Regions from separate parts of the Hylemonella sp. P2_B10 genome, predicted to be linked through region 1. Evidence: predicted binding sites of a transcription regulator. Region 1 holds the regulator's gene; each other region holds the start of a gene.

Region 1 (7,079 bases):
ACTGCAATGCTTTCGAGCCCAGTTTCGACGCCTGGGCACGCCGTGTGCCCAAGGATGTGGTGGTGCGCCGTATCCCGGCCGCCTTCCGCGACGAATGGGTGCCGCACCAGCGGCTGTTCTTCGCGTTGGAGGCGCTGGGCCAGCTCGACCGCCTGCACGCCAAGGTCTTTCACGCCATTCATGCCGAGCGCGTGGTGCTGGAACGCGAAGGCGCCATCGCCGACTGGGTGGCCAAGCAGGGCGTGGACCGCGCCAAGTTCATCGCGCAATACAACGCGCCGGCCACCGATGCCAAGGCGTTGCGCGTGCGTCAGCTGCAGGACGCCTTCAAGGTGGAGGGCGTGCCGGCCATTGGCGTTGCCGGGCGCTTCTATGTGGACGCCGACTATTCCAAGACCATGCCGCGCATGCTGCAGGTGGCCGATTTCCTGGTGGCGCAGGTGCGCGCCGGCCGCTGAGCGCGCGCGACGTCCTCCCCACATTTCAACCGATTTCATGGCATTGACGGAGCACACACAGATGATCAAGCGTAGGGATTTCTCGGCCCTGTCCATGGGCGCACTGGCCACGGCTGGCCTGGGATTGACCAGCAACCCAGTGCTGGCCCAGCCGCGCGAGGGCGCGCAGTTCAAGAAGCTGGACCAGCGCCAGCCCACCGACACCCCCGGCAAGATCGAGGTGGTCGAGTTCTTCCGCTACAGCTGCCCGCACTGCGCCTCGTTCGAGCCTATCCTGGCGCCCTGGGTGGCCAAGCTGCCCAAGGACGTGGCGTTCAAGCGCGTGCCAGTGTCTTTCGCTGACGAGGCTGGCCTGCTGCAGCGTTTTTACTACGCGCTGGAGGCTATGGGTCTGCTGGAGAAGCTGCACACCAAGGTGTTCCTGGCCTACCACAGCGAGCGCGTGCCCATGACCACACCGGACCAGATCGCCGACTGGGTGGCCAAGCAGGGCGTGGACCGCGCCAAGTTCATGGACCAGTACAAGTCCTTCAGCGCCTCCACCAAGGCCAGCCGGGCGGCGCAGCTGCAAAACAGCTTCCGGCTGGAAGGGGTGCCCACCATGGCCTTCGGCGGGCGCTACATCACCGACGGCGGCATGGCCGGCGGCATGCCGCAAGTGCTGGCCGTGGGCGATTACCTGATTGGCGAGTTGCGCGCCGGTCGGCTGTAGGACTGCTGCAAAAAGCGCGCGCAAGCGCTGCGCCGCGCTGCGGGCGTGGCATAGAATGCTTTGCAAATTGCACCGTTGTGGAGAACTACATGTCCGCCGAGAAATTTCGCCTGGTCACCCGCAGTGATTTTGATGGGCTGGTCTGTGCCGTCTTGCTCAATGAGCTGGAGCTCATAGACGACATCAAGTTCGTCCACCCCAAGGACATGCAGGACGGCAAGGTAGAGATTTCCGACCGCGACATCACCACCAACCTGCCCTATGTGCCGGGCGTGCACCTGGCCTTCGACCACCACCTGTCGGAGACCATGCGCAACACCGGCGACCGGCCCAACCACATCATCCTGCCCGACATGCCGTCGGCGGCGCGCGTGGTGTTCGAGCACTACGGCGGCACGGCGCGTTTTCCGGCGGCCTGGGCCGACATGATGGCGGCGGTGGACAAGGCCGATTCGGCGCAGTTCACCCGCGAAGAAATCCTCAACCCCACCGACTGGGTGCTGCTGAACTACCTGATGGACTCGCGCACCGGCCTGGGCCGTTTCCGCGAGTTCCGCGTCAGCAACTACCAGTTGATGATGGATCTGATCAAGTACTGCAAGGACCACAGCATTGCGCAGATCCTGGCCCTGCCCGATGTGGTGGAGCGCGTGGAACTGTACAACGAGCATGCGGCCAAGGCCAAGGAGCAGATTGCACGCTGCACCTCGGTGATTGCCAACTTGGCGGTGCTGGACCTGCGCGACGAGGAGGTCATCTTCGCGGTGAATCGCTTCATGATCTACGCGATGTACCCGCAGACCAACATCTCCATCCACGTGATGTGGGGCATGCAAAAGCAAAACACCGTGTTTGCCACCGGCAAGTCCATCATCAACCGCAGCTCCAAGACCAACATCGGCCGGCTGATGCTCTACTACGGTGGTGGCGGCCATGAAAACGCCGGCACCTGCCAGGTGGACAACAACAAGGCCACCACGGTGCTGCAGGAATTGATCACCCAGATCAACAACGACGGCTGAGCCGGGCGTGGCCAAAGGGGGGATGTTTCCCCTTCTGTTGGCAAAAAAATCCCCTATTTGCAGCGGCACGGACCGCAGGAACGCGTCACGCGCTTACAATGTGATGCAAGATTCATGCCGCCTATGACGCCACATCCCATCACCCCTCTGCTCGCCCTGCTGTTGGCAGGATTTTGTTGCACTGCACAAGCAGAAAAAGCCGACCGCAGCAAACCGATGAACATCGAGGCGGACACGGGTGTGGCGGACGATCTGAAGCAGACCACGGTGTTCAACGGCAATGTGGTGCTGAGCAAGGGCACGCTGCTAATACGCGGCGCCCAGCTGACCTACCGCGAGGACGCGCAGGGCTACCAATACGGCACCGTCATCGCCGAGCCGGGCAAGCTGGCCTTCTTCCGGCAAAAGCGCGATGGGGTGGACGAGTTCATCGAGGGCGAGGCCGAGACCATCATTTACGACGGCCGCGCTGACACGGTCAAGTTCGTCACCAAGGCCATCATGCGTCGCCTCAAGGGGGCCCAGTTGAACGACGAGATGACCGGCGCCGTGATCCTGTTGGACAACGTCAAGGACAGTTTCAACATCGACGGCACCACGGTGAAGAACGGCGTCCCGCAGCCCGGTGGCCGCGTGCGTGTGATGATGACGCCCAAGGGCGAAGCCGCCAGCGGGCAGGCGCCCGGTTCGCCAGCCACGCCGGCAGCCCCCACCCTGCCGGCCGCTTCCGGCGTCCGGCTGCGGCCGAGCCCCTCGCTGAGCGGGGACAAGCAGTGACGGTGGCTTCTCCTGTGCCCGCAACGGGCGGCACTGTGGATGCGGGCGCCGCTGGCAGCCGCCTTGAAGCCCGCAACCTGAAGAAGTTTTACGGCAGCCGCGAGGTGGTGAAGGACGTGTCGCTGGCCGTGGGCAAGGGCGAGGTCGTCGGCCTGCTGGGCCCCAACGGTGCCGGCAAGACCACCTCGTTCTACATGATCGTGGGGTTGCTGCGTGCCACCTCGGGCGACATCCGCATCGACGGCCAGTCGGTGGAGCACATGCCCATACACCGGCGTTCGCGCATGGGCCTGAGCTACCTGCCGCAAGAGGCCTCTATCTTCCGCAAGCTCAATGTGGAAGACAACGTGCGCGCGGTGCTGGAGCTGCAGCGCGACGAGGCCGGCGAGCCATTGAAGAAGCCCGAGATCGAGCACCGCTTGACCAGCCTGCTGCAGGAACTGCGGGTGGAGCACCTGCGCGATTCGCCGGCGCTGGCGCTGTCCGGCGGCGAGCGCCGCCGCGTGGAGATCGCCCGTGCGCTGGCCACGCAGCCGCGTTTCATCTTGCTGGACGAGCCGTTTGCCGGCATCGACCCGATCGCCGTCATCGAGATCCAGCGCATCATCAGCTTCCTCAAGGGGCGCGGCATTGGCGTGCTGATCACCGACCACAATGTGCGCGAGACGCTGGGCATCTGCGACCACGCCTACATCATCAGCGACGGCCATGTGCTGGCCCAGGGCACACCCTCCGAGATCGTGGACAACGCCGATGTCAGGCGTGTGTATCTGGGCGAACACTTCAAAATGTGATGAAACCCGGTCTCTCGCTCAAGATATCGCAGCACCTGGCGTTGACGCCACAGCTGCAGCAGTCCATCAGGCTGCTGCAGTTGTCGACGCTGGAGCTGAGCCAGGAAGTCGACCAGATGCTGGACGACAACCCCTTCCTGGAGCTGGCGCATGACGAGGCGCCGGGCAGCGACTTCGGCATCGCCCAGGTCGACACGCCCGTGCGTGAGGACGACCGCGACGCCGAGTTCGCCGCCAGCGGCGCCGCGACAGAGTACACCGACAGTTCCACCTCCACCACGACCAATGACGAAGCGACGCCGCTGACCGCCGACGACGGCCAGGATTGGGAGGGCGACGGCACGCTGGACATGTCGCCCGACGACGGCGAGTGGGGCGGCGACGCCAAGGCCCACGGCAACAACCTGAACGGCGACGAAGACGCCGATGCCGGTGAGCTGGCGCGCAGCCAGGAGTCGCTGCAAACACATTTGCACCGCCAGGCCTTGGCGCTGCGCCTGAGCGAGGCCGACAGTGCCGCGCTGCGCTTCCTGATCGAGTCGCTGAACGACGACGGCTACCTGGAAGACCCGCTGGAAGACCTGGCACGCGGCCTGGCCGGTGGCGACGAGGAACAGGTGGAAAACCTGGTGCACAGCTTCACCATGGCCTTGAGCCTGCTGCACAACCTGGAGCCGGCCGGCGTGGGCGCGCGCAGCCTGGCCGAGTGCCTGAGCCTGCAATTGCACGCCATGCAGCGCAACATTCGCCTGGACGTGCCCACCGCCATGGCGGTGGCGCTGGCCCTGCGCGTCTGCGAGCAACCCATCGACCTGCTGGCGCGCCGCGACGTCAAGCGCCTGGTGCAGCTGTGCGGTTGCAACGACGCCGCCGTGCGCGACGCCATCGCGCTGATCGCCCGCCTGGAGCCCAAGCCGGGCCGCCGCTTCATCGATGTGGAGCGCAACGTGGTGGTGCCCGATGTGTTGGTCACCAAGATCAGCAATGGCGCGCAGGCGCGCTTTCGCGTGCTGCTGAACCCCGACGTGATGCCCAAGCTGCGCGTGCACGACATCTATGCCAATGCCCTGAAGCAGCACAAGGGCGGCGGCCGGGAAGCCTCCAACTACGCCGCCTTGCAGCAGCGCCTGCAGGAGGCGCGCTGGTTCATCAAGAACATCCAGCAGCGCTTCGACACCATCCTGCGCGTCAGCACCGCCATCGTGGAACGGCAGAAGAACTTCTTCACCCATGGCGAACTGGCCATGCGCCCGCTGGTGTTGCGCGAGATCGCGGATGAGTTGGGGCTGCACGAATCCACCATCAGCCGCGTCACCACCGCCAAATACATGGCCACACCGTTCGGCACCTTCGAGCTGAAGTTCTTCTTCGGCTCGGCGCTGGGCACCGAATCGGGTGGCAATGCCTCCAGCACTGCGGTGCGCGCGCTGATCAAGCAATTTGTGGCGGCCGAAAGCCCGAAGAAGCCGCTGAGCGACAGCCAGCTGTCCGACATGCTGAAGGAGCAGGGCATCGAGTGCGCGCGCCGCACCGTGGCCAAGTACCGCGAAAGCCTGCGCATAGCGCCTACCAACTTGCGCAAGGCGCTGTAAGCGCCGCCAAGGGATCTCCCCGTGAACCAGTTGCAATTGTTTCTGCCTTGCGCCGCTGGCGTCGAGGACTACCTGCTGGCCGAGGCCGGCTTCATCACTGGCCTGCCCGCCGAGGCGCTGGACAAGCGGCGCGGCGGTGTGTCGCTGAACGCTTCCTGGCGTGACGCCCTGCTGTTGAATCTGCACAGCCGTCTTACCCAGCGCGTGCTGGTGCAGTTGTCCCACACGCCCTACCGCAACGAGAACGACCTCTACGAGGCCGCCAGCCAGGTGGCCTGGGAGATCTGGTTCACGCCCAAGCAAAGCATCAAGGTCGAGGTGACAGCCCAGCACAGCCCGCTGACCAGCCTGAATTTCGCCGCCTTGAAGATCAAGGACGCGGTGTGCGACCGCTTCCGCGCCAAGGCCGGCGGCGTGCGGCCCGACGTCAACACCACCTGGCCCGACGTGCGCATCTACGCGCACCTGACCACCGACACGCTGTCGCTGTACATCGACACCTCGGGCGAGCCGCTGTTCAAGCGCGGCTGGCGCGAAGACAAGGGTGAGGCGCCGTTGAAAGAGACGCTGGCCGCCGCCATGATTGCCGCCAGCGGCTGGGCCGACGGCGAGGGTGACCTCACGCCGTTGTACGACCCCTGCTGCGGCAGCGGCACTATCGCTATCGAGGCAGCGCAGATTGCCTGCCGCGTGGCGCCTGGCTCACGCCGGCGCTTCGCGTTCGAGAAGTACCTGCCGTTCCAGGCGCACGTGTGGGAGGCCATCCGGCAAGATGCCGCCGACGCCGAGGTGGTGCGCCCGCATGATGTGGAGCCCATCATCTTCGGCAGCGACGTGGCCCACCGCATGGTGGACTTTGCGCAGCGCAATGCCGAGCGCGCCGGCGTGGCCGATGTCATCGAGTTCCGTGGCGGCGACGCCTTGCAGCGCATGCCGCCGTGCGAGGCCCCAGCGCTGATGCTGCTGAACCCACCCTACGGCGAGCGCATCGAGGCCGGCGGGGTGGCAGGCGCGCGCGCCCGCGAAAGCGCCTACACCGAAGACGGCGGCGAGTTCTTCGGCCAGTTGGCCACGCACTGGAAAAAGAACTACAGCGGCTGGACCGCCTGGATGCTGACGCCGGACCTGAAGCTGCCCAGCAAGATGCGGCTGAAGGAATCGCGCCGCGTGCCGATGTGGAACGGGCCGATCGAATGCCGGCTGTTCAAGTTTGATCTCGTCAAGGGCTCGGCACGCGCTAAACCTGCCGCCGAAACCTGATCGCGGACCGAACCACGAGAGTGGTTTGCGGGATCAGGCCGCCACGGCACCCCGCTCCGCGGCTGTCCCGCGCGCACCAGCGGCGTCGGCAGGGCGCAGACGGGCTGTCTGGTGCCACTGGCTACAACACGCCCGCCACCACGTTGACCGTGATCGCAATGATGATGACGTTGAAGAAGAACGACACCAGACTTTGCAGCGTCACCAGCTTGCGCATCTCGCCGGAAGTGACGGCCACGTCCGAGGTCTGGCAGCACATGCTGAGCACGGTGGCGAAGTAGACGAAATCCCAATAATCCGGCTCCGGCGTGCCAGGGAACACCAGCTGGTCGGGCTTCAGGTAGTAGGCGTGGGCATAGTGCTGCGAAAAGATGGCGGCCACGTACAGCCAGGACAACAGCAGGGTGCCTATGGCCAGCGCGATGTCGGTTGGGGATTTGTCCCGCACGCCGTGCAGCTCATGC
Region 2 (7,079 bases), on a different contig from region 1:
CTGGACCGCCGAGGACCCGGTGGAAATCACCCAGAAGGGCCTGCGCCAGGTGCAGATCAACAAAAAGGCCGGCATCGACTTTGCGCTGATCATGCGCGCCTTCCTGCGCGCCGACCCGGACATCATCATGGTGGGCGAGTCGCGCGACAAGGAAACCGTGTCCATGGGCGTGGAAGCCTCGCTCACCGGCCACCTGGTGTTCTCCACGCTGCACACCAACTCGGCGCCGGAGTCCATCACCCGTCTGATGGACATGGGCATGGACCCGTTCAACTTCGCCGACGCGCTCCTGGGCATCCTGGCCCAGCGCCTGGCCAAGAAACTGTGCGATTGCAAGGAAACCTTCGTGCCGTCGCTGGAAGAGCTGCGTACCTTCGCGATGGAATACGCCGAGGAATTGCGCCACTCAGCCGCCTGGAAGGCCAATTACGAGCGTGAACTCGAAAAGCTGATGGACAAATGGGTCGAAACCTATGGCGAGAACGGTGAGCTGAAGTTCTACCGCGCCGTCGGCTGCGACAAGTGCAACAAGACCGGCTACAAGGGCCGGGTGGGTCTGCACGAGCTGCTGGTGGCCGACGATGGTGTCAAGAAGTTGATCCAGGAGCGCGCCAGGGTGGCCGAGCTGTTCGCCGCCGCCGTGGAAGGCGGTATGCGTACGCTGAAGATGGACGGCATGGAAAAGATCATGATGGGGCTGACCGACCTGAAGATGGTCCGGTCGGTGTGCATCAAATGATGTCTTGAGCCAAGGCACAACAGAACGGACCGCGCCGTGTGCGCGTCAAGTTGCATGCTGATCAAGTTTCTTTCGACATGGGTAAAGGCTGGGCGGGAGGAGGCACAGGCGCCGCCCGCGACTGCGCTTCTACCGGCAGGATTTGCCGAGGCCTGGGCGCTGTACCGCGCGGGGCTGCGGGAAGACGCACAACGTGCCGCTGCCCAGCTGCTGGCCACCGATCCGCGCAATGTGGAGGCTCTGCTGGTCTGCGGGTCCCTGGCGCTGGACCAGGGCGATGTCGTGCAAGGCCAGCGCTTGCTTGACAAGGCGCCGCGCGGCACATCGGCGGACGCGTTGCTGTTGACCGCGCTGGGGCGGGCCTGCTTGGCGGCCGGACGCCAGGCAGCGGCGCGGGAACGGCTGGAGCAGGCACTCAAGCTGGCGCCTGACAGCGCCGAACCCCGGTTGCATCTGGCCTTGCTGGCGATCAGGCTGGGCCAGGTCGACAAGGCGCGCGACTTGCTGCTGGCCGCAGTAGCGCTCGAGCCGGGGCTGGCAGATGCCCGGTTTCACCTCGGCAACATCCAGTTGGCGCGAGAGGACTTCGATGGCGCCATGGACCACTACCATGCAGCGCTGGTGGCGGAGGAGTCGCACGCCGATGCGCACGCCAACCTGGGGGCGTTGTTAAAGCGCCTGGGCCGCGCCGATGAGGCCTGTGCCCACCTGGAGCGGGCCTTGCAACTTCGGCCTGATCTGGCGCAGGCCAGCTTCAACTTGGCCATGCTGCGCATTCAGCAGGACCAATGGGACACAGCCGCGGTCCTGCTGCGCGGCTCGCTGCAATCCCAGCCTCGGCAAGCCGATGCGCTGTTATGGCTGGGAAACGCGCTGATGCGTCAGGGCGATGCCACCGCCGCGCGCGAGTCCTACCGGGCCGCAGCCGCGCTGGACGGCAAATTCGTCGCCGCGCGCTGGGGGTTGGTCATGGCGCAATTGCCGGCCGTGCCCCAGACCGTCGCCGAGCAGCAAGAAGGGGTGCAGAGCTTTGCCAAGGAGCTCAAGAAGTTCCAGGGCTGGCTCACGGTGCACCAGCCCAATGATGCCCACTCGGCCGTCGGAGCCCAGCAGCCTTTCTACCTGGCCTATGACGCCCACAACAACCGCGAAGTGCTGGGTACCTATGGCGCGCTGTGCGCTCGCCTGATGGCCGGCTGGGCGGCCCGATCAGGGCTGGCGGCACCTGCGGTGACTGGCCGCGCCAAGTGCAAACTGGGCATCGCCTCTGCACATGTGGGCGACCATTCGGTCTGGCATGCGCTGGTGCGCGGCTGGCTTCAGCACCTGGACCCGGCGCGGTTTGAACTGCACCTGCTGCACCTTGGCGGTCGAAGCAGCGACCAGTTGCAATGGGCCGCGCAACGGGTGAAGGCAGTGCACCAACGGTCGGGGGACTGGGCCGATTGGGCCGGGCACGTCGCCGCCGAACGCTTCGATGCATTGCTGTACCCGGAAATCGGCATGGACGCCACCACCGCACGCCTGTCCGCACTGCGCCTGGCGCCTCTGCAACTGGCCAGTTGGGGGCATCCCATCACCACCGGCCTGCCCACGATGGACGGCTTCGTCAGCGCGGCGGCCTTTGAGCCGGCCGACGCCCAGGCACACTACACCGAGCCATTGCTGACGCTGCCCCGGCTGGGCTGCTGCTACCAGCCGTTCGGCACAGCCGCCGCCGCGGTCGACCTGGCCGGCTGGGGTGTGCGGCCGCAGGACCGGGTGCTGGTCTGTGCTGGCACTCCCTTCAAGTACGCGCCCGAAGGGGACGCGTGGCTGGTGGACATCGCCCGGCGCTGCCGGCCTTGCAAACTGGTGTTCTTTCGTGCCCGGCCCGACGCGCTGTCCGGACTGCTGGAGCAGCGGCTGCGCCGCGCCTTCGAGCAGGCCGGCGAGAGCTTTGACGAGTCCGTGTGCTTCATCCCGTGGCAGTCGCAGGCCGAATTTTTCGGCGTGCTGGACCGGGCGCACGTGCTGTTGGACAGCCCCGACTTTTCGGGCTTCAACACCACCATGCAAGCCTTGGAGCGCAGGCTGCCGGTGGTGGCCTGGGAGGGTGAGTTCATGCGCGGGCGGTTCGCGAGCGGCATTCTGCGCGAAGCCGGTTTGGCGCAGTGGGTGGCTGGCACCGCCGGTGAGTATGTCGACAGGGTGCGCCAATTGTGCGATGACGCTGCGCTGCGTGATCACTTGCGCCAGCAGTTGGCCCGGCGCAGCCAGTCTTTGCTCGATGACCGCGACTGTATCCTGGCGCTGGGCAATCGCTTGCTGGCATTGTCCTGAGCGGTGGCAGGGACGGTCTGCGGCGCCATATCAGCGTCTCGGGTTGACAAAATTGTCGTAAGCTTCCATTGCTGTCGAGGAAAAGCGTCAAATTTTGGCCCGAGAGGCCAAAATATCCTGCAAAATCGCGATTCGAGGACCTTGAACTGCCTGGCCTGAAAAGTGCTTGAAGAGTTGGCCCGAGTGGTTTCTTTTTTTCTGTTCAACCCAAGGAGTTTCAAATGAAACGTTCTCTTCAGCAGGGCTTCACCCTGATTGAATTGATGATCGTGGTGGCGATCATCGGTATTCTGGCGGCTGTTGCCTTGCCTGCGTACTCTGACTACACCAAAAAAGCCAAGGTTTCTGAAGTGATTCTGGCTGCTTCTGGCTGCCGCACGTCCATCACCGAAGCCTTCCAGTCGTCCACCAGCACCACGGTGGGCGCCGGCGCCAATGGCTGGGGCTGCGAGGTGACCAATACCGCATCCGGCAGCAAGTACGTGCAGCTGGTCACGACCAGCGACGGCGGCCAGATCCGGGTCACTGCGCAAGGTTTCAACGATGGCGCCATCGACACCAAGCTGGTGTCCCTGCAGCCCATGATGGGCACCGCCACCGCCACGTCCACCGATGGCGGCAAGGCCGTCACCTCGTGGCGCTGCGGCAGCACCACGGACGGCACCACGCTGGCTGCGAAGTTCCTGCCTGGCTCCTGCAAGGGCTGAACTTGGCAAGCGGGTTGCACCCAGAAAAACGCTCCTTCGGGAGCGTTTTTTTATTTCGCCCCGCCCTGTTGAAGCTGATGGGCTGGGGGTTGTTGTCGCTGTGCTGGCTGCTGCCGAACCACTACCCTCCCTGGCTCAATTTTCACTCCGAGACGCTGGCGCTGGCCGCGGTGGCGTTGCTGGCGCTGGCCTGGCTGGTGCCAGCGGCGCAGTCGCGCTGGCCGGTGCTGGCCTGCAGCGTTGCCGCGCTGGCCATCCTGCCCTGGTTGCAATGGACGGCTGGCGTCAACGCGTTCGCCGGCGATGCCTTGATGAGCTCGTACTACCTGGTGGCTTGGGCCCTGGCCATCGCCATCGGTTACCAGCTCACCCGGGTAGATGACGCGTCTGGCGTGGCCGCGCTGATGCACGCGCTGTGGCCGGCAGCCCTGCTCTCGGCAGCCGTGGGTCTGGTGCAATGGCTGAAGCTGGAGCCGAGTTTGGGCATCTTTGCCACGCAGACCGATCCTGGTGACCGTGCCATGGGCAACCTGGCGCAGCCCAACCAGTTGGCCACATTCCTGCTGGTGGGTTTGCTGGCTTATAGCCACGCTTTCGAGCGCCGCACTTTTGGTTGGCTCGCCTATGCGCTGGGTGTGGGCTTGATGACAGCCGTGCTGGTGATGACGCAGTCGCGCGCCGGCATGCTGGGCGCGTTGGCGGTCGCGTGTTTCCTAGTGTGGAAGCGCTCGCGCATGGCTTCGCGCCTGCGCCTGAGTCACGTGGTGGCATGGGTTGTGTTGTTCTTCGGCGCGACCGTGCTGTTCCCGCGCATCGACGCCGCCGTGGCCTTTGCCACGCCACGCGCGTCGCTGACGACGGTGAACGACCGCGTCGTCATTTGGCAACAGGTGGCGGACGGCATCTCCCAGGCACCCTGGCTCGGATACGGTTGGAACCAGACCGTCACCGCCACCATGGCCGGTGCGGCGGCGCATCCGGCGCGCACGCCGGCCACCTACGCGCACAACGTGCTGCTCGATCTGCTGGCCTGGAACGGTGTGCCGCTGGGCGTGTTGCTGATCGGCCTGGCCGGCTACTGGTTTTGCACCCGGCTGTGGCGCGTGACCAACCTGAGCGGTGGTTATGCCATGGCCTGCCTGTTGCCCATCGTGGTCCACAGCCTGGTGGAGTATCCGTTTGCCTATGCCTACTTCCTGCTGACGGCCGGGCTGATGATGGGGGTGGTGGAAGCCAGTCTGGCCTTGCACCATGGGTGGCGGGTGCGCCGGCTGGCCTTTGGCCTGGCGCTGGCGGCCTGGAGCGTTGTCGGCGTCGCCATCTGCCGCGAATACCTGCTGGTGGAGGAGGACCTGCGCGTCACGCGTTTCGAGAACCTGCGCGTGGGGGCGACCGAAACCAGCTATCGCATGCCGCGCATCCATTTGCTGACGCAGATGGCGGCGATGGAAAGCGCGGTGCGCTACCAGCCCGTGGCGCACACCGATGCGCAGCGGCTGGAGGCGTTGCGCCAGGTCGCCTGGCGCTTTCCCACCGGCAGCCTGACGCTGAACTACGCCATGGCGTTGGCTCTCAACGGCGACCCCGCCGGCGCCCGCCACATGATGGCCACCTTGCGCGGCTTGTACGGCGAGCGCTACTACCTGGCCGCCAGTGACATGTGGCGCGACAAGGCCACGCAACACCCAGAGTTGCGCGCGCTCAGCTTTCCGTGACGCTCTGCTGCTGCTGCTGCTGGTGCATGGCGCGCAGGGCCTGCGCCAGGTCCCGGGCGAAGCCATGGCTGTCGAACAGCGGTGACCGCGTGGCCTGGGCCCGCAGCCGTTGGCGCAAGCCGGCCAGCGCCTCGGTGTCGCGGGCAAACTTCAGCGCCCGTTCCACATACGCCTCTTCGTTTTCCGCCACCCAGTCGGACAGCCCGGCAGTGTGCAACATGCTGGCGCCCTGGCGTGCCAGCAGTGAAGCGCCGAGCAGCGTCACTGTGGGCACGCCCATCCAGAGCGCTTCGGCGGTGGTGGTGCCGCCAGGATAGGGAAATGTATCGAGGATCATGTCCACCTCATGGTGGGCGGCCAAGTAGTCGTCCGTCGATGTGCCTTCGTGCAGGCTGACCCGGTTCGCCGCGATGCCTGACGCGGCCAGTCGGCGTTCCAGGTCCCCGCGCACGCTTGCCAAGTCCAGGTAGCGGATCTGCAGCCGTAGCCGGGCATCGGGCATCGCAGCCAAAATTTTCTGCCAGGCGGTCAGCACACGGTCGTTGATCTTCCCAACCTGCTGGAAACAGCCAAAGGTGATGAAGCCCTGGCGCTGCACGGGCAGCGGGCTGACGGGCCATCGTTCGGCGCTGGCGGGCGGCGCCATGCACAGCCGGGTGTGCGGCAAGTACAGGATGCGCTCACTGAAATCCGCGCTCGACGCTGGCGGCACGGACACCGGGTCGGCTAGCAGGTAGTCCATTTCGGACAAGCCGGTGGTGGCGGCGAAGCCCAGCCAGGTGGCCTGGACCGGCGCGGGCCGCCAGGCAAACACCGGCAGCCGGTTGTGGGCGGTGTGGCCCGACAGGTCCACCAGGACGTCGATGCGGCAGCCGTGAATCAGCCGGGCGGCGTCCTGGTCGCTGAGGGGCGTGATGTCATGCCACTCCGTCATCGCCGCGCGAAGCTGATGCGTGACCGCGTCGTCATAGGGATTGTTGGAGAATGCAACCAGGTCCAGCGGCTCTTCGGCCAACCGCGCCAGGATGTGCTTGAAGAAAGCCATGTTCACATGCTTTCTCAGGTCGCCCGACACCCAGCCGATGCGCAGGCGCCGCCGCGCTTCCTCCGTGTGCCGCGCCTGCGTCGGATGGGGTGGCGTCAGTCGCTGGGCGCCCCTGCGCGCCTGCTCGGCGAACTGCTGGGCATGCACCAGGTACTGCGATGTCGTACATGTGTCGGAAAAGCACAGCGCGAACAACAAGCAGCTGTGTGCGCCGAGTTGTTGGGGTTCATGCGTGATGGTGATCTGCTGCTGCTGTATGGCTTCGTCGATCTGGCCCAGGTGGTGGAGCACCACGCCCAGGTCATGGCGGGCTTCCATGTTGGCCGGGTCCAGTGCGACGGCGCGCGCCAGGTGCTCTCGGGCCTTTTCCAGCCTGTTGAGCTTCAGCAGGGCGCCACCCATGCGGCCGTGCAGCGCGGCATGGTCCGCACCCAGTTCCAGGGCCCGCTGGTAGCTGTCGATGGCCCATTCGGCATCGCCGCCGGCCAGCAGCATGTTGCCCTCGTAGAAATGGAAGTCGGCCACCGTCGGGTGCAAGGCAACGCCTTGGG
Region 3 (7,079 bases), on a different contig from region 1:
AACGCAAAGTTGACCGGCACGCTTGCGTACCAGTGTCGAACGCACGGTTAGACCGTTGGTCGATTGCGTCCGTCATTGCGCCAAGCGTGTCAGTGCTCAGAGCAGTCACTTTGCCCGTCACTTGGGCACCTTCTGCGGGTCGAGGGGAAGTGTGGAGGAAGCAGGGCAAGCCTCTGGTGCTGGTAGTGGCTTGATTACTGCGCCTGCGGAGTACTGGCAGTGAAGCGCAGGCTTACTAGGCTCAAACACCCACACACTCTTCAGCTCACCATTCTCGAAGTAGCCTCTGAGAAGCAGCTGTGCATCGGACGGACGGCGACTGTCGCCCATCCAACCACTTTGACAGCCGGTGTATCTGGTCGTGATTGCCGCGCGCTGCGGATAGTAGAAAAGGTCGACTCCGTGGGTTACCACGACGATGGCACTCTTCGGGGGCGTGTTCAACTGGCAGTTCGGTTGACTGGGGAAACTGGGCTGCGCCACGGCATGAACCCCGTGCATCGCGACTAAACACATCACTACACCAGCAGTGCCGATTCGAAGTGGCGCGGACAAGTACGGCATGAAGCGGGACCTAACGCCGAAAGCAAGTGGAGGCGAAGCCTTCCGATTTGGCTGCCCAGTTAGAGCACACATTCATATTGATGAGCTCAACTGTTGGATGGCAAACTGCTTAGATAATCTTGAAGCGCATAGGCTGTTGCCGCCACGCCCGCAAGAATGAGACTGGCAAGCCAGATATAAGCCCCAGAATTGATCGCCATCACAGTACCCATATCTATATCGTTGGATGAATCCCAACCCAGACTTTGAACGCTCCGAAAGTCCAAGGCAAGCAACAATCCGAGTACGCATAGTGCAATGCTCAAGACGGGCGCCTTTTTCATTCGAATCAATGCAAAGATAAGCAATGGATTTGCCGACCAAGCCAGAATTGTAGGCAACGCTCCCCATCCCAAAAAGAGAATCCCGATTCCGCGCATTTCCAATTGGTGTTCTCGGGCCGTGTACGGCACCATCGCGAGCGAGATGAGATACATGGCAATGGCCAGGATACGGAGCGATGAAGGAAGACTTGGCATACCGGGCACAGTGGTTGCGCTCTAACGCAATGTATAGAGCAAACGCTGCTCTATAAGTTGGACACTGCTCGATAAACTGGCCATCGAATCCTCCTGAAAGTGGCTTGCAGCTTCACTTTGATTATTTCCGGTCTTGTTGAACGGATACGAATATTCTGCCTGAAGCGAACCAGCAGCTGAAGTCAAATCTCGGATCTCGATTTGCCCAACTTGCTCATCCTCCGTCCCTGCGGCCCATGAGCAAGTTGCTCGGCTCCTGATGCAAATACGCCCTCACATCTCCCTCGGCAACCGCGCCAGCGCCCATTCCCAATACCCGCCGCTGTGTCGCGTCTTGATCACCCCCATGTTGTCTGAGGCGCGCCGCACGGTCACCCACGACAGGCCAACTTCGGCGGCCTCGGCCTTTACCGCGTTGCTGCGCATCGGGCCGGCTACCAGCGCGTCGCGCAGAAACTCAGCTGCTTCGTCCAGCGCAGTCTGGCTGGGGGCGTCGTTGCCGGCCCTGTCACCTGACGTATCCGCCAACAACTCCCTCGCCGACCCCGCCAACTGCTCCCCCCACACAATGCCGTTGGTGGTGATGCCCGGCCGCGGCATCACCTGCTCCACCTGGTAGGCGAAGCCGCCGCCGTCCGGCCCGATGTTGCTCTTGGCGCGGGTCAGCAGGCGCCAGGTGTCGCTGCCGCCGCTGCCGGCCAGGCCACTGGCCTGGGCCTCTGCATTCAAGCCGGTGGGCTTGCGGGCGGTGCCGGTCAGCAGCACCAGGCGCGCCAGCGCGCCGAAGGCAATCGACCCGTTGACGCGGTTCAGCGGGTTGCCGTCTGCCCCGCCGCCTTTGCTCAGGTGGCTGATGCCCAGCACGGCGGCGCCCAGGCGCTGGCCCAGGTCCACCATGGGCTGCAGGGCGCGGCGCACCTCGTTGTTCTTGTGGCCGTCGCCGGCCACGGCGCTGACCAGCGGGTCCACGATGAGCAGGCGCACGTCGCCGATGCGGCTGGCCTGCTCGTGCAGCGCGGCCATGTCGCGCGCGGGGTCGAAGCTGCGCAGCTCGCCATCCACCCGCCGGCCGCCGACGATGTAGCAGCGGCTGGGCTCGGCGCCAGCGGCTATCAGGCGCGGCACCAGGGTGTCTTCGGGGTCGTCCTCGCCGCTCCAGATCAGCACGTTGCCGGGCTCGGCCCAGGTGCCATCGGGCCACTGGTTGCCGGCGCTGATGGTGGCGGCGAAGGACATGGCGATGGTGGTCTTGCCCTCGCCGGGCGCGCCGGCCAGCACGTGCAGCTTGCCCTGGGCCAGCCAGCCGGGCCACAGCCAGCGCACGGGCTTGGGGGCAAGCTGGGCGACGTTGAACAGCAGCACGCCGTCATCGGCGGTGATTTGTTGGCGTTCGGCTTCGGCGGCCTGCTGGCGCGCGATGGCTGCATCCACCTGCGCCATGGTGCGCTTGAGCTGGCTGTCTGCCGAAAAGGGGTTGCTGTGGGTGGTGTCAGTCATGGTGCTCTTCCTCAATGCCGGCAAAGTTGGCTGCGAACTGGATGCGCGCCGCCGCTTCGCGGAAGCGGGCGGCGTCTTCTTCACTGATGGATTTGCCGCGCAGCGCGTCGCTGATGAAGATGGCGCACAGCATCAGCTCCGAGTGCACCAGCGACATGATGGCGCGGGCCGTGGGCTGCGCGGGGCGGTTGCGTTCGGGGCGCTCGGGGCGTTCGGGGGCCTCGCGGCTGGCGGTGTGGTGCAGCCCGTTGCCGGTGCCTTCCCGCCAGGCGCCCAGGGCCTTGGCGGCCTCTACAAAGCTGAGGCCATGCGCGGCCATGTGGTAGGCCAGCACATCGCCCCCGCGCGCGCCGCAGCAGGCCATGCAGATGAAGGCGCCGCTGGGCAGGTGGATGCGCATGCTGTCGCTGCCGCCGTGAAAGGCGCACCGTGTGGTGCGCCACTGCTTGCCGCCCTTTTGGAAGACAAGGCCTTCGGCTTCGTAATACGCCTGCGGGTCTGGCAGCTGGTCTTTGATGAATTGGCCCATCTTGAACTAAGCGTTAAATTAATTAATCTATAGTTCAATATTAGCAGCAATCCATCAATAGACAAGGCCTTTCCTTGATTTTAACTTTAGTTTAATTTACCCAGAGGCATCTGCGGCGCCCATGCACCAGAGTGCGCAAAATTGGTGCAGGTTTGTGCGGCAAAACCCAGGCGCACCCATTTGGCGCAAATTTGGCATGCGTTTTGCTTTCTATTGGTGCAACTCTGCTTTTCTCGCTGAAAAAGCACCAATAAAGATCATTTTTACCAGAGGACTCCCCATGGATGCACTCAAACAGGGCGTGGACGCCCTGTTCTTACTGCTTGGCGCCGTCATGGTCTTGGCCATGCATGCCGGTTTCGCATTTCTGGAACTGGGCACCGTGCGCCGCAAGAGCCAGGTGAATGCCTTGGTGAAGATCCTGGTGGATTTCTGCGTGTCCACCGTGGCTTATTTCTTTGTGGGCTACGCGGTGGCGTATGGCACCACGTTCTTCGTGGGCGCGGACCAGCTGGCGCTGAAGGGCGGCTACGAGCTGGTGCGCTTCTTCTTCCTGCTCACCTTTGCGGCGGCCATACCGGCCATCATCTCGGGTGGCATTGCGGAGCGCGCCAAGTTCTGGCCGCAGCTGCTGGCCACGGGCGTCATCGTGGGGTTCATCTATCCTTTTTTTGAAGGCATCGCCTGGAACCAGCATTTCGGTTTCCAGCAGTGGCTGCAGGCGACCACCGGGGCCGAGTTCCATGACTTTGCAGGCAGCGTGGTGGTGCATGCCATGGGTGGCTGGATCGCGCTGGCGGCGGTGCTGCTGCTGGGCGCGCGCAGCAACCGCTACCGCAAGGATGGCGCCATTGCCGCGCACCCGCCCAGCAGCATCCCCTTCCTGGCACTGGGGGCCTGGATCTTGACGGTGGGCTGGTTCGGCTTCAACGTGATGAGCGCGCAGACGCTGGACAAGATATCGGGCCTGGTGGCCGTGAACTCGCTGATGGCCATGGTGGGCGGCACGCTGGCCGCGTTTGTGATGGGCAAGAACGACCCCGGCTTTGTACACAACGGTCCGCTGGCCGGGCTGGTGGCGGTGTGCGCCGGCTCCGACGTGATGCACCCGCTGGGGGCGCTGGTTACCGGTGGCGTCGCCGGTGTCATCTTTGTCGGCATGTTCACCCTGACGCAGAACAAGTGGAAGATCGACGACGTGCTGGGCGTGTGGCCCCTGCACGGGCTGTGCGGCACCTGGGGCGGGCTGGCGGCTGCCATCTTTGGCGCCAAGGCGCTGGGTGGCCTGGGCGGCGTCAGCCTGGGGGCGCAGCTGCTGGGCACGGGCCTGGGCATCGCCTGGGCGCTGGCCGGCGGCTTTGTGGTGTATGGGCTGCTCAAGGTCATGACCGGCCTGCGCCTGAGCCAGGAGGAGGAATACGACGGCGCCGACCTGTCCATCCACAAGATCAGCGCCACGCCGGAGCGCGAAGTGAACTGGTAGGCTGCAATCGGGACCCGGCACGGCCGCCCGGCCGCGCGCGTCACTTCAGGTGCTTGGCCAGGAAGACCTCGATGCGCCGCCAGTAATCCTGCTCGTTGGCAAGCTTGGCGAAGCCGTGGCCTTCGTCCTGGTAGACCACCCATTCCACGTCTTTGCCGGCGCGCTTGAGGGCGTCGCGCATGCGCTCGCCGTTTTCCAGCGGCACGCGGTAGTCGCTGTCGCCGTGCATCAGCAGGACGGGCGCCTTGATGCTGGCCACCTGCTCCACCGGCGAGGTGGCCAGCATCATGGCGGCATCGGCAACCGGGTCGCCCATCAGGATGGGCATGACGATCTTGCGGCCGTAGCTGGACAGGTCGGACCAGAAGAAGTCATACCGGTTGCGCGGGTCGCTGATGGCGGCGTGGGCGATGCCGCAGCGGTACATGTCCGGCTCTTTCACCAGACTCATCAGCGAGGCGTAGCCGCCGTAGCTGCTGCCCATCACGCAGACGCGCTTGGCGTCCACCAGCCCGGCCTTGACGGCGTAGCGCACCGAATCGGTGATGTCGTCGATCATGCCGGTGCCCCACTGCTTCCAGCCGGCGCGGAAGTGCTGCTCGCCATAGCCGGTGCTGCCGCGAAACTCGGGTTCGATGACCACATAGCCGCGCGAGGCGAGGAACTGCGCCTCGTTGTCCCACAGCCACGAGGTGCCGCGCATGTGCGGCCCGCCGTGCAACAGCACCACGGCCGGTGCGGGTGGCGCCCCCTTGGCGCTGGTGTGGGTGATCCACAGCGGCAGGTCGCGGCCGTCGCGCGCGGGGATGCGCTCAAAGTCCTTGCGCGCCATCCGGGCCTGGTCGATGTCGGGGCGCATGGCGCCCAGGTGCTGCCATTCGTTCTTGGCCGGGTAGAACAGCAGGAACTGCCCGGGGTCGGTGTCGGCGTAAGAGAACACCAGCACGCGTTTCGGGTCGTCGCAGGGGCGGCACTGCATCAGGTTCACGCGGCCGGGCCAGCGCGCGTCCACGCGGTCTTGCAGGGCCTTGAGCTTGGGGTCAAACCACACCGTGGTGGCGCTGTCCACCGCCAGGCGGGCGCCCACCACCGGCCCGCCGGGCACGCTGGTGATGCTGGAGACGTCGGTGGTGAAGCCGGGCGTGGTCAGCAAGACCTGGTCGGCCGGCTTGCGCGCGGCGGTGTCAAACCTGCGCAGCTCGGTGAAGCCCTGGGCGTCGAAGGTGGTGACGTAGAGGTCGCCGCGCTGGTCGATGTAGGCGGGGGACCAGGGCTCGTCCAGCGCCTTCATGGTGGCGATCTCGCGCCAGGGGCCGGGCTTGCCGGCGGCGTCCAGGTCGCTCCACAGGTATTTGATCTGCATGTCGGTGCGCTGCCTCACCAGCCGCAGGCGGCCCTGGGCGTCAAACAGCCAGCCGGAGGCCTTGGGGGCGTCTTCGCCAATGCGTTCCCACTGGCGGGTGACGATGTTCAGCGCGCGAAAGCGGGTGTGGCTGTATTCGTAGCCGACGTCGCTTTCGTTCTCACCCAGGATCACCGTCAGGCTGCCGGGTGCGCCCAGGCCCAGGTAGCGGAACCTGGGCGACAGCGTGTTCAGCGGCCCGGCGCGCACCCCGCGCACGTCCATCGCCGTGTCGGGCGCGCGCGAGATCAGCATGCGCAGGTCGGCGCCGTCGCGGCGCATGGCAAACAGGCCGGGGCCGCGGAAGGCGTCGCGCTTGGCGTCGGCGTCGTCCAGGTTGAACACCAGCCAGTCGTCGCTGACCCATTGGAACCAGTACACATCGTCGGCGGCGGAGGCTTGCACCACGCGGGGTGGCTCCACGCCGTCCAGGTCCAGCACCTGGATGTTGACGCGGCCCGAGGCGCCGTGCACCAGCGAGCCCAGGAAGCGGCCGCTGGGCGACAGCTGCGCGCGCTGCAACGCGGGCGGGCCGAAAAAAAGCTCTAGCGGCACCGGCGCACCGGCCGGTGTGGGCACCTGTGCGTCAGCCACAGTGGCAGACAGGCCGGCAAACGCCAGCGCCAAAAAGAAGAAGGCGCGCTTCTTCATTGCTTGAATTGCATTCATGATGAAAGAGAGAAAAACCCCGCCGTCCCTGCTTTGCGTCCCTGCATGCCGGTGGGGTCGGCATGCGGGCGAATTTATGTAGGCTCAACTGTAGGGCCAAAACGCACATTTCAAACCGGCTGAGTGCTGTGGGTTGTGCGCGCCGTCACACGCCGCGCTGTGTGAGTGCCTGGACTGATACAGCGCGTTGGCACAGTAAGCGTTTGTATCTTCGCTCCAGAGCGAAGCATCCGCATGATGGAGCCCGTACTCTGCGAGACCATGATGTTCACCGACCTGCTGCCCTTGATGACCTATTGCTTCGTGATGTCCAGCACACCGGGGCCCAACAACGTGATGCTGGCCGCATCGGGCGCCAACTTTGGCTACCGCCGCGCGCTGCCGCAGATTCTGGGCACCAACAGCGGCGTGGCGCTG
Region 4 (7,079 bases), on a different contig from region 1:
GCGTCCTGCGCCCAGGCCGTGCCGCCCAGGCCCAGGGCCAGCGCAGCCGCCGCCAGCACACGGCGGCGGGGGAGAAAGTTGTCAAAGCAGCGGTTCATGGTGTTTATCCAGAGGCTGTGGGAGAGGTGCCTGCTGGCCGCAGCCATCAAGCGTTAAAAGCCATTATAAATCAATGGCTTAAGTTGCCCCCACGTCCGGCACTGCGTGTCCGTCCTGCCCTCTGAGGGGGCCGCAAGTCCCCTTGGGGCGGCCCAGCGGGGACTTACATCTCTATCATGGTCTTGAAGCCGCCGAAGATCAGCCGCTTGCCGTCAAAAGGCATGTCCTTGCCGCTCGCCATGGCGGCCAGGCGCGGGTCTTTCATCACCTTGACGTTGACGCTGTCGCGCTGCTTGCGCGAGGCGTAGACGATCCACGAAAACACCACCACCTCGCCCTCTTTCAGCTTCACCGCCCGCGGGAACGAGGTCAGCTTGCCGACCGGGACGTCGTCGGCCACGCACTCGATGTAGGCCAGCGCGCCAAGCTCTTTCCACACCTTGCCGCATTTGCGCGACATGGCCTTGTAGGCGGCCAGCTTGTCCTTGGGCACGGGGACCACGAAACCATCAACATACTGGGCCATGGGGTTGCTCCTTCATTGAAAGGGGGTTGCACCGGTGTCGCCATGGTAGCCATTCGGCACCGGCTGGCAAGGGGAGGGCGTGCGCTGCGTGGGCCTATATAGTGTGGCCTGCTGCGACGCCGCACGACGGCAATCAACCCAACAAACAGGCTGCTCCACCCATGCCCGACACGCCTCGCTCGTCCACGCAGGCCATCGCCACCATTGGCGCGTTGTTCTTCATCTTCGGCTTCGTCACCTGGCTCAACGGCCCGCTGATCACCTTCGTCAAGCTGGCCTTTGCGCTGGACACGGACAGCAAGGCCTTCTGGGTCACCACGGCGTTCTACATGGCGTATTTCTTCCTGGCGCTGCCGTCGTCGTGGATCCTGGAGCGCACCGGCATGAAACGCGGCATGGCGCTGGGCCTGTTGGTGATGGCGTTGGGCACCTTCTTGTTTGGCCAGTACGCCACCGCGCGCGACTACCCGCTGTCGCTGCTGGGGCTGTTTGTCATCGGGTCGGGGCTGTCGCTGTTGCAAACGGCCTCCAACCCCTACATCAGCATCATCGGCCCGCTGGAGAGCGCGGCACAGCGCATCAGCATCATGGGCATCTGCAACAAGGCGGCGGGCATCCTCAGCCCCTTCGTCTTCAGCGCCTTTGTGCTGAAGGACATTGGCCAATTGGAAGACAAGGTGGGGGCGGCGGTGGATGCGGCCGCGCGCGACCGCCTGCTGGGCGAGTTTGCCGCCAGCATCTACTGGCCTTACATGGCGATGGCGGGCCTGCTGGTGCTGCTGGCGGTGTGGATCGCCCGCTCGGGCCTGCCCGAGATCAAGGCCGCGCAGGTGAACGCGGCGCGCGCCGGCGCTGTCGTGGATGCCACAGCCGGCAAGACCAGCATCCTGCAGTTTCCCTACCTGCTGCTGGGCGCCGTGTGCATCTTTGTCTACGTGGGCGTGGAGGTGATGGCCGGCGACGCCATAGGCACATATGGCAAGGGCTTTCACCTGCCCACGGATGAGACCAAGTACTTCACCTCGTTCACGCTGATGGCCATGCTGGCTGGCTATCTGGTGGGGCTGGTGGCCATTCCGCGCTGGCTGTCGCAGTCCACCGCCTTGAAAGCCTCGGCGCTGCTGGGCGCGGCGCTGACGCTGGCGGCGTATTTCAGCCATGGCTATGTGTCGGTGGGCTGCGTGGCGGTGCTGGGCCTGGCCAACGCGTTGATGTGGCCGGCCATCTGGCCGCTGGCCATCGGCGGCCTGGGCCGTTTCACCGAGCGCGGCTCGGCGCTGCTGATCATGGGCATCGCCGGCGGCGCCATCATCCCCAAACTGTTTGCTGCTTTGAAGGATGTTTTTGACTTTCAGCAAACCTTCTGCTTGATTATGCTTCCCTGTTATATGTATATCCTTTTTTATGCTATCAAAGGCCATACAATCGGCCGCTGAAATCCCCCCCTTCGCTCTCTCGTCTCTTTCTTCATGAGTGCATTCAACGAAGAACGCGTGCTGTCCGTACACCACTGGACCGACAAGCTGTTCACCTTCACCACCACGCGCGACCCGGCGCTGCGGTTTTCCAACGGCCACTTCACCATGATTGGCCTGCGCGTCAACAACAAGCCGCTGCTGCGCGCCTACAGCATCGTCAGCCCCAATTACGAGGAGCACCTGGAGTTCCTCAGCATCAAGGTGCCCGACGGCCCGTTGACGTCGCGCCTGCAGCACATCCAGGTGGGCGACAGCATCATCGTCGGCAAGAAGCCCACCGGCACGCTGCTGATCGACTACCTGCTGCCCGGCAAGCGGCTGTACCTGCTGTCCACGGGCACCGGCCTGGCGCCGTTCATGAGCGTGATCCGCGACCCGGAGACGTACGAGCGTTTCGAGCAAGTCATCCTGGTGCACGGTGTACGCCAGGCCGATGAGCTGGCTTATCACGACATGGTGACCGAGCACCTGCCGCAGCATGAGTTCTTGGGCGAGATGATCGCCAAGCAACTGCTGTATTACCCGACGGTGACGCGCGAGTCGTACAAGAACATGGGTCGCATCACCGACCTGATGGCCAAGGGCAAGCTGTTCAAGGACCTGCACTTGCCCGACCTGGACCGCGAAAATGACCGCGTGATGATCTGCGGCAGCCCGCACATGCTGAAAGACCTGAAGCACATGCTGGAGGGGCGCGGCTTCAAGGAAGGCAACACGTCCACGCCGGGGGACTTCGTCATCGAGCGGGCGTTTGCAGAGCAGTGAACCGCTTGCGCGGGGCTATCGCGGAGACCGTCTCCGTGAGAGCTGGACGCCTAGGCGAGGCGCGCTGGATGCCGTGTCGAAAAATCTTACGGTGTCTGCAGTGGCACCCTGATTTTTGACCCAAATCATCAGAGAATACATGTACATCAAAGGTCTTTTCGCCTTTGCCAGGTTCGGCGCGAATATTGCATAAGCTCAATTGCTTGCGCCAGATGATCAGTTTGTAGAAGCTGCTCTGTCCTGGCCAGCAGCCCTGCTCGCTGGGGCTCGGTTAAACCCGTAGATGAAATTGTTCTGGGTCACGACTCGGAACGCCAACAACATTCAAGGAGGAAGTATGCGTCTGAATTTTGGTCGTTCGTTTTTCAAGAGCATGGCGAGTGCATGCGTTGCCGCGGCCGCGCTGTCGCTGGCTCCGGCCGCGGGATGGGCTGCTGCGATTGTGGGTTCTGCGTCCAATGTCACGGGGATTACAGGTCTGACGATTGATGGTCACACCTACAATGTGTCGTTCAGCACCGGCTCATACAACACGACGTATACGTCTCTCGCGCCAACATTTCTGTCAAGTGCCAATGGCGCGGATTTGGCGTCACAGGCTATCAGCGCCTTGTTTGGTGCCAGCAACGTCACAGGCCTGATGGGCACTGACTGCAACAATAGACCAGCCAATGCCCGTAGCATGAGTTGCCTGGTGCTGACACCCTACAGCATCAGTCAAGATGAGTCCCAATTCAAGTGGTCGGGCGCCGACCACTACCTCGATCCGGACGTCGCCTTCCCGTGGGAGATCCTGGGGTCCACATGGGGCTTCACCCGCAGCACCGATTTGGTGTTTGGCTACATGGTTGGGGGCCCAAATTTCGCGCCCGGCGCCGAGGGAATGGTGGTGTTGGCTACCTACACCGAAGAAACCCCGACAACAACGGTCCCTGAGCCTGGCTCACTGGTTCTGCTGGGTGCGGGCCTTGCGGGCCTGACTGTGGTCCGGCGTCAACGCAAGGCCTGAGTTCGCCCGTCTGACACTGCATGCGGCACCTCAGGGTGCCGATTGCGCTGTAAGAAGTTGACGACAGCCTGCGCCACCTCCACGCCCTTGTCTTCCTGCAAGAAATGGCCGGCCCCCACGGTCTTGGCGTGCGGCTGGCCTTGCGCCCCTGGCACGTCGCGCTGCCACACCTTGTGGCCGCCGCGTGTGATCGGGTCCATGTTGCTGAACAATGTCAGGAAGGGCTTGTCCCACCGCTTGAAGACTTCCCACGCGGCTTCGTTGGCGGCGCGCTCGGGGTTGTCGGGGGTGATGGGCACGAAGGTGGGGAACAGGCGGGCGGCGATCTTGTGTGCGCGGGTGGGGTAGGGGGCATCGTAAGCGGCTACCTCTCGCGGCGTCAGGCCGTTGACGCAGCCGGCCTTGACCAATTTTCCAATCGGGAACCAGGGGCTGAAGCGCGCAAAGGCCAGCCAGATCTTGAAGGCCTTGGGCACCGCGCCGGTGCCGGTGGGCAGGCCGCCATTGGCCAGGGCTATGCGGGCGAAGCGGTTGGGCATGTGCGCGGCCAGCCGCAGGCCTATCAAGGAACCCCAGTCCTGGCAGAACAGCGTGATGCCTTGCAGGTCCATGGCCTGCAGCCAATGCGCCATCCAGGCGACGTGGTTGGCGTATGAATAATCGGCCGCCAGCGCGGGCTTGTCGGAGCGGCCGAAGCCCACCAGGTCGGGCGCGACCACGCGGTAGCCGGCATTCACGAACACGGGGATCATCTTGCGGTACAGAAAACTCCAGGCTGGTTCGCCGTGCATCAGCAGCACGACAGGCCCGTCGCGCGGGCCTTCGTCCACGCAGGCGATGCGCAGGCCGTCTACCTGGGTGTAGCGCGGTGTGTACGGAAAGTCGGGCAGGTTGGCAAAGCGCTCGTCGGGCGTGCGCAGCACCTGGCTGACGCCGGGCAGCGGTGGAATGGGGGGCGGGATGATGTCCATCTGCGGTTTCTCAGAAACGCCGGCCCAGCTGGATGTCCTTGCCGCCAGCCGGCAGGCTGACGAAGTCGCCGTCGCGCGCCAACCGCAGTTTGCCGGTGTAGATGCTGGGCGCCTCGCCCAGGAACACCTTGTCCATGCCCGGCACCGGCAGGGGTGGCGCGATGTGGTTCAGCAGCAGCATGCCGGCGTTGGCGTCCTGCGCCACCTTGGCCGCTTCTTCGGGCGTGGTGTGGTAGTCGATGATGTCGGCCATCAGTTGCTTCAGGTTGGGCCGGCCGGCCTGGCCGGCGGCTTCGCCCAGCAGGCCCACCAACTGCGGCGACAGGGCCTCGTGCACCAGCAGGTCCACGTTGGCGGCCTGCTGCTGCACCGCCGCGCTCTTCTTGGTGTCGCCGCTGAGCACGATGCTGCGGCCCTTGTAGGTGATGCGGTAGCCCACGGCCGGGTGCACTGGCGTGTGGTCGACGGCAAAGGCCTGCACCTCCAGGTCGCCGTCCTTCAGCACGGTCAGCACGCCGCTGGCCGGCACTTCGAAAGCTTTGGCGGCAGCGCCGAAGCCGGCGCGCGGCATCACAGCCTCGCCATGGTGGGCCACGCGGTAGCCGTGGTCGGCCTCGTAGGCTTGCATCAGGCCGGCGGCCACTTGCTCGACGCCAGGGGGGCCATACAGCGGAACGGGTTGCGTGTTGCTGGCCGATACCCAGCGTTGCAGCAGCAACTCTCCCAGGCCGTCGATGTGGTCGGAATGGAAGTGCGTCAAAAAGATCGCCTGGGTCTTGCCGACGTTGAAGCCCATGCGTGCCAGCGCGCGGGCGCCGCCGCTGCCGGCGTCAAACAGCAGCTGGTGCTTGCCCGCCACCACCAGCGTGCAGGGACCGGAGCGCTGCTCATCGGGGAAGGGTGAGCCGGCACCGCACACGCCCAGGTGCAGGCCATCGGGCAGCTCGGCCAGCGGGTCGGCCGCCATGCGCTGCACGGCCACCCGTTGGGCCAGCGCCAGGGCCAGCGGTGCGCGCGCCAACCAGGCTGCGCCGGCCAGCAGCACCAGCACGACCAGCGCGCGCGACAGCAGTTTCTTCAATGTCATGGGGTGTTCTTTCGGGCGTGGCGCCGCTGCCAGCGCCAGGTGACGAAGGCCAGCAGCAGCGCCAGCAGGCCCAGTGCCACCCACTTCAGTCGTGGGACGTAGATGTTGACCAGCGCGTTGCGCAGGATCTGCTGCTGCGGCGAGTAGCCTTCGGGCATGGGCAGCACGCCATTGCGCTGCGCCCAGGTGGCGTACTCGGCCTGCATGGTCTTGAAGGCATCGGGCAGCTGGGCCTGCAGGTCTTGCGTCTCGCCGGGATCCTTGGCGATGTCGTACAGGTGCCATTGACCATCGCCCACGGGCGGGATGTTCCTGATCAGCTTCAGGTCGCCCTTGAACAGCGCCTGGTTGCCCGACAGCTCGTAGCCTATCGCCTCGTCCACGGGGTGCGCGCGTTGCGCCTGGCCCAGCATCACCGGCAACAGGCTGCTGCCGCGCATCGCCTCCACCGTGCGGCCCTGGTACTGTGTGCCGGGGCGCGGCAACTGGGCGATGTCCAGCAGCGTGGGTGCGATGTCGGTCACATGTGTGAAGCCCTTTTGCACCTGGTTAGGCAGCATGCCCGGTGCGCCGGAAATGATCATGGGCACGCGTATGCCGCCTTCGCCGGAATAGAACTTGTAGGTGTTCAGCGGCGCGGCGGTGGCGCTGGCCCAACTGGGGCCGACGATGCTGTAGGCACCCTTGGCGCCCAGCTCGTCAATGCCACGCTTGTAGTTGCGGTCCAGCCACCAGCGGGCCAGCGTGATCGCATACGGGTCCGAGGCCTCGGGCCCGTTGTCGGACATGAAGACGAACACCGTGTTGTCGTACTGGCCGCTGTCCTTCAGGTACTGCATCAGCCGGCCGACGTGGTAGTCCATGGCGTCCGTCATGCCGGCGTAGACCTCCATGCGGCGCGCCTGGTAGGCCTTGTCCTCGGGCTTGAGCGCGTTCCAGTCGGTGGTGGTGGCCATGGTGGCCATGCGCGTGTCCGGCGGCACCAGGCCCAGCTTGATGGCGCTCTGCAGCCGCTGTTCGCGCAGCACCGTCCAGCCCTGGTCGTAGCGGCCCTTGTACTTGGCGATGAACTCGGGTGGCGCCTGCACCGGAATGTGGCTGGCCTGGTAGGCCAGGTAGGTGAAGAAGGGCTTGTCGGACTTGG

Evidence for each region. The regulator sigma-54, encoded in region 1, starts transcription at its own class of promoters, with help from an activator protein. The targets are predictions, from matches to a motif close to TGGCANGNAANCTGCTTT.
Region 2: AC1DX2_RS22460 (pilin) is a predicted target of sigma-54. The motif match lies at 3,213-3,230, and genes of this name have one in related genera.
Region 3: AC1DX2_RS22920 (ammonium transporter) is a predicted target of sigma-54. The motif match lies at 3,301-3,318, and genes of this name have one in related genera.
Region 4: AC1DX2_RS15300 (PEP-CTERM sorting domain-containing protein) is a predicted target of sigma-54. The motif match lies at 3,043-3,060, and genes of this name have one in related genera.

The regions. Positions count from the first base shown of each region.
Region 1 is NZ_JBFUDE010000007.1:164,928-172,006, reverse strand. Features, by position in the region: gene AC1DX2_RS25220 (thiol:disulfide interchange protein DsbA/DsbL) at 1-458, shown strand, start outside; gene AC1DX2_RS25215 (thiol:disulfide interchange protein DsbA/DsbL) at 520-1,170, shown strand; gene AC1DX2_RS25210 (exopolyphosphatase) at 1,260-2,192, shown strand; gene lptA (lipopolysaccharide transport periplasmic protein LptA) at 2,409-2,969, shown strand; gene lptB (LPS export ABC transporter ATP-binding protein) at 2,972-3,763, shown strand; gene AC1DX2_RS25195 (RNA polymerase factor sigma-54) at 3,763-5,355, shown strand; gene AC1DX2_RS25190 (THUMP domain-containing class I SAM-dependent RNA methyltransferase) at 5,377-6,615, shown strand; gene AC1DX2_RS25185 (DUF1345 domain-containing protein) at 6,737-7,079, opposite strand, start outside.
Region 2 is NZ_JBFUDE010000005.1:277,605-284,683, forward strand. Features, by position in the region: gene AC1DX2_RS22450 (ATPase, T2SS/T4P/T4SS family) at 1-739, shown strand, start outside; gene AC1DX2_RS22455 (tetratricopeptide repeat protein) at 776-3,061, shown strand; gene AC1DX2_RS22460 (pilin) at 3,283-3,768, shown strand; gene AC1DX2_RS22465 (PglL family O-oligosaccharyltransferase) at 3,846-5,483, shown strand; gene AC1DX2_RS22470 (O-linked N-acetylglucosamine transferase, SPINDLY family protein) at 5,470-7,079, opposite strand, start outside.
Region 3 is NZ_JBFUDE010000006.1:20,382-27,460, forward strand. Features, by position in the region: gene AC1DX2_RS22900 (hypothetical protein) at 1-2, shown strand, start outside; gene AC1DX2_RS22905 (hypothetical protein) at 651-1,082, opposite strand; gene AC1DX2_RS22910 (AAA family ATPase) at 1,356-2,579, opposite strand; gene AC1DX2_RS22915 (CHC2 zinc finger domain-containing protein) at 2,572-3,108, opposite strand; gene AC1DX2_RS22920 (ammonium transporter) at 3,389-4,591, shown strand; gene AC1DX2_RS22925 (alpha/beta hydrolase family protein) at 4,632-6,662, opposite strand; gene AC1DX2_RS22930 (LysE family translocator) at 6,897-7,079, shown strand, end outside.
Region 4 is NZ_JBFUDE010000003.1:619,364-626,442, forward strand. Features, by position in the region: gene AC1DX2_RS15280 (hypothetical protein) at 1-98, opposite strand, end outside; gene AC1DX2_RS15285 (DUF1428 domain-containing protein) at 263-625, opposite strand; gene AC1DX2_RS15290 (sugar MFS transporter) at 787-2,061, shown strand; gene AC1DX2_RS15295 (ferredoxin--NADP reductase) at 2,095-2,868, shown strand; gene AC1DX2_RS15300 (PEP-CTERM sorting domain-containing protein) at 3,152-3,877, shown strand; gene AC1DX2_RS15305 (haloalkane dehalogenase) at 3,862-4,848, opposite strand; gene AC1DX2_RS15310 (MBL fold metallo-hydrolase) at 4,859-5,935, opposite strand; gene AC1DX2_RS15315 (arylsulfatase) at 5,932-7,079, opposite strand, start outside.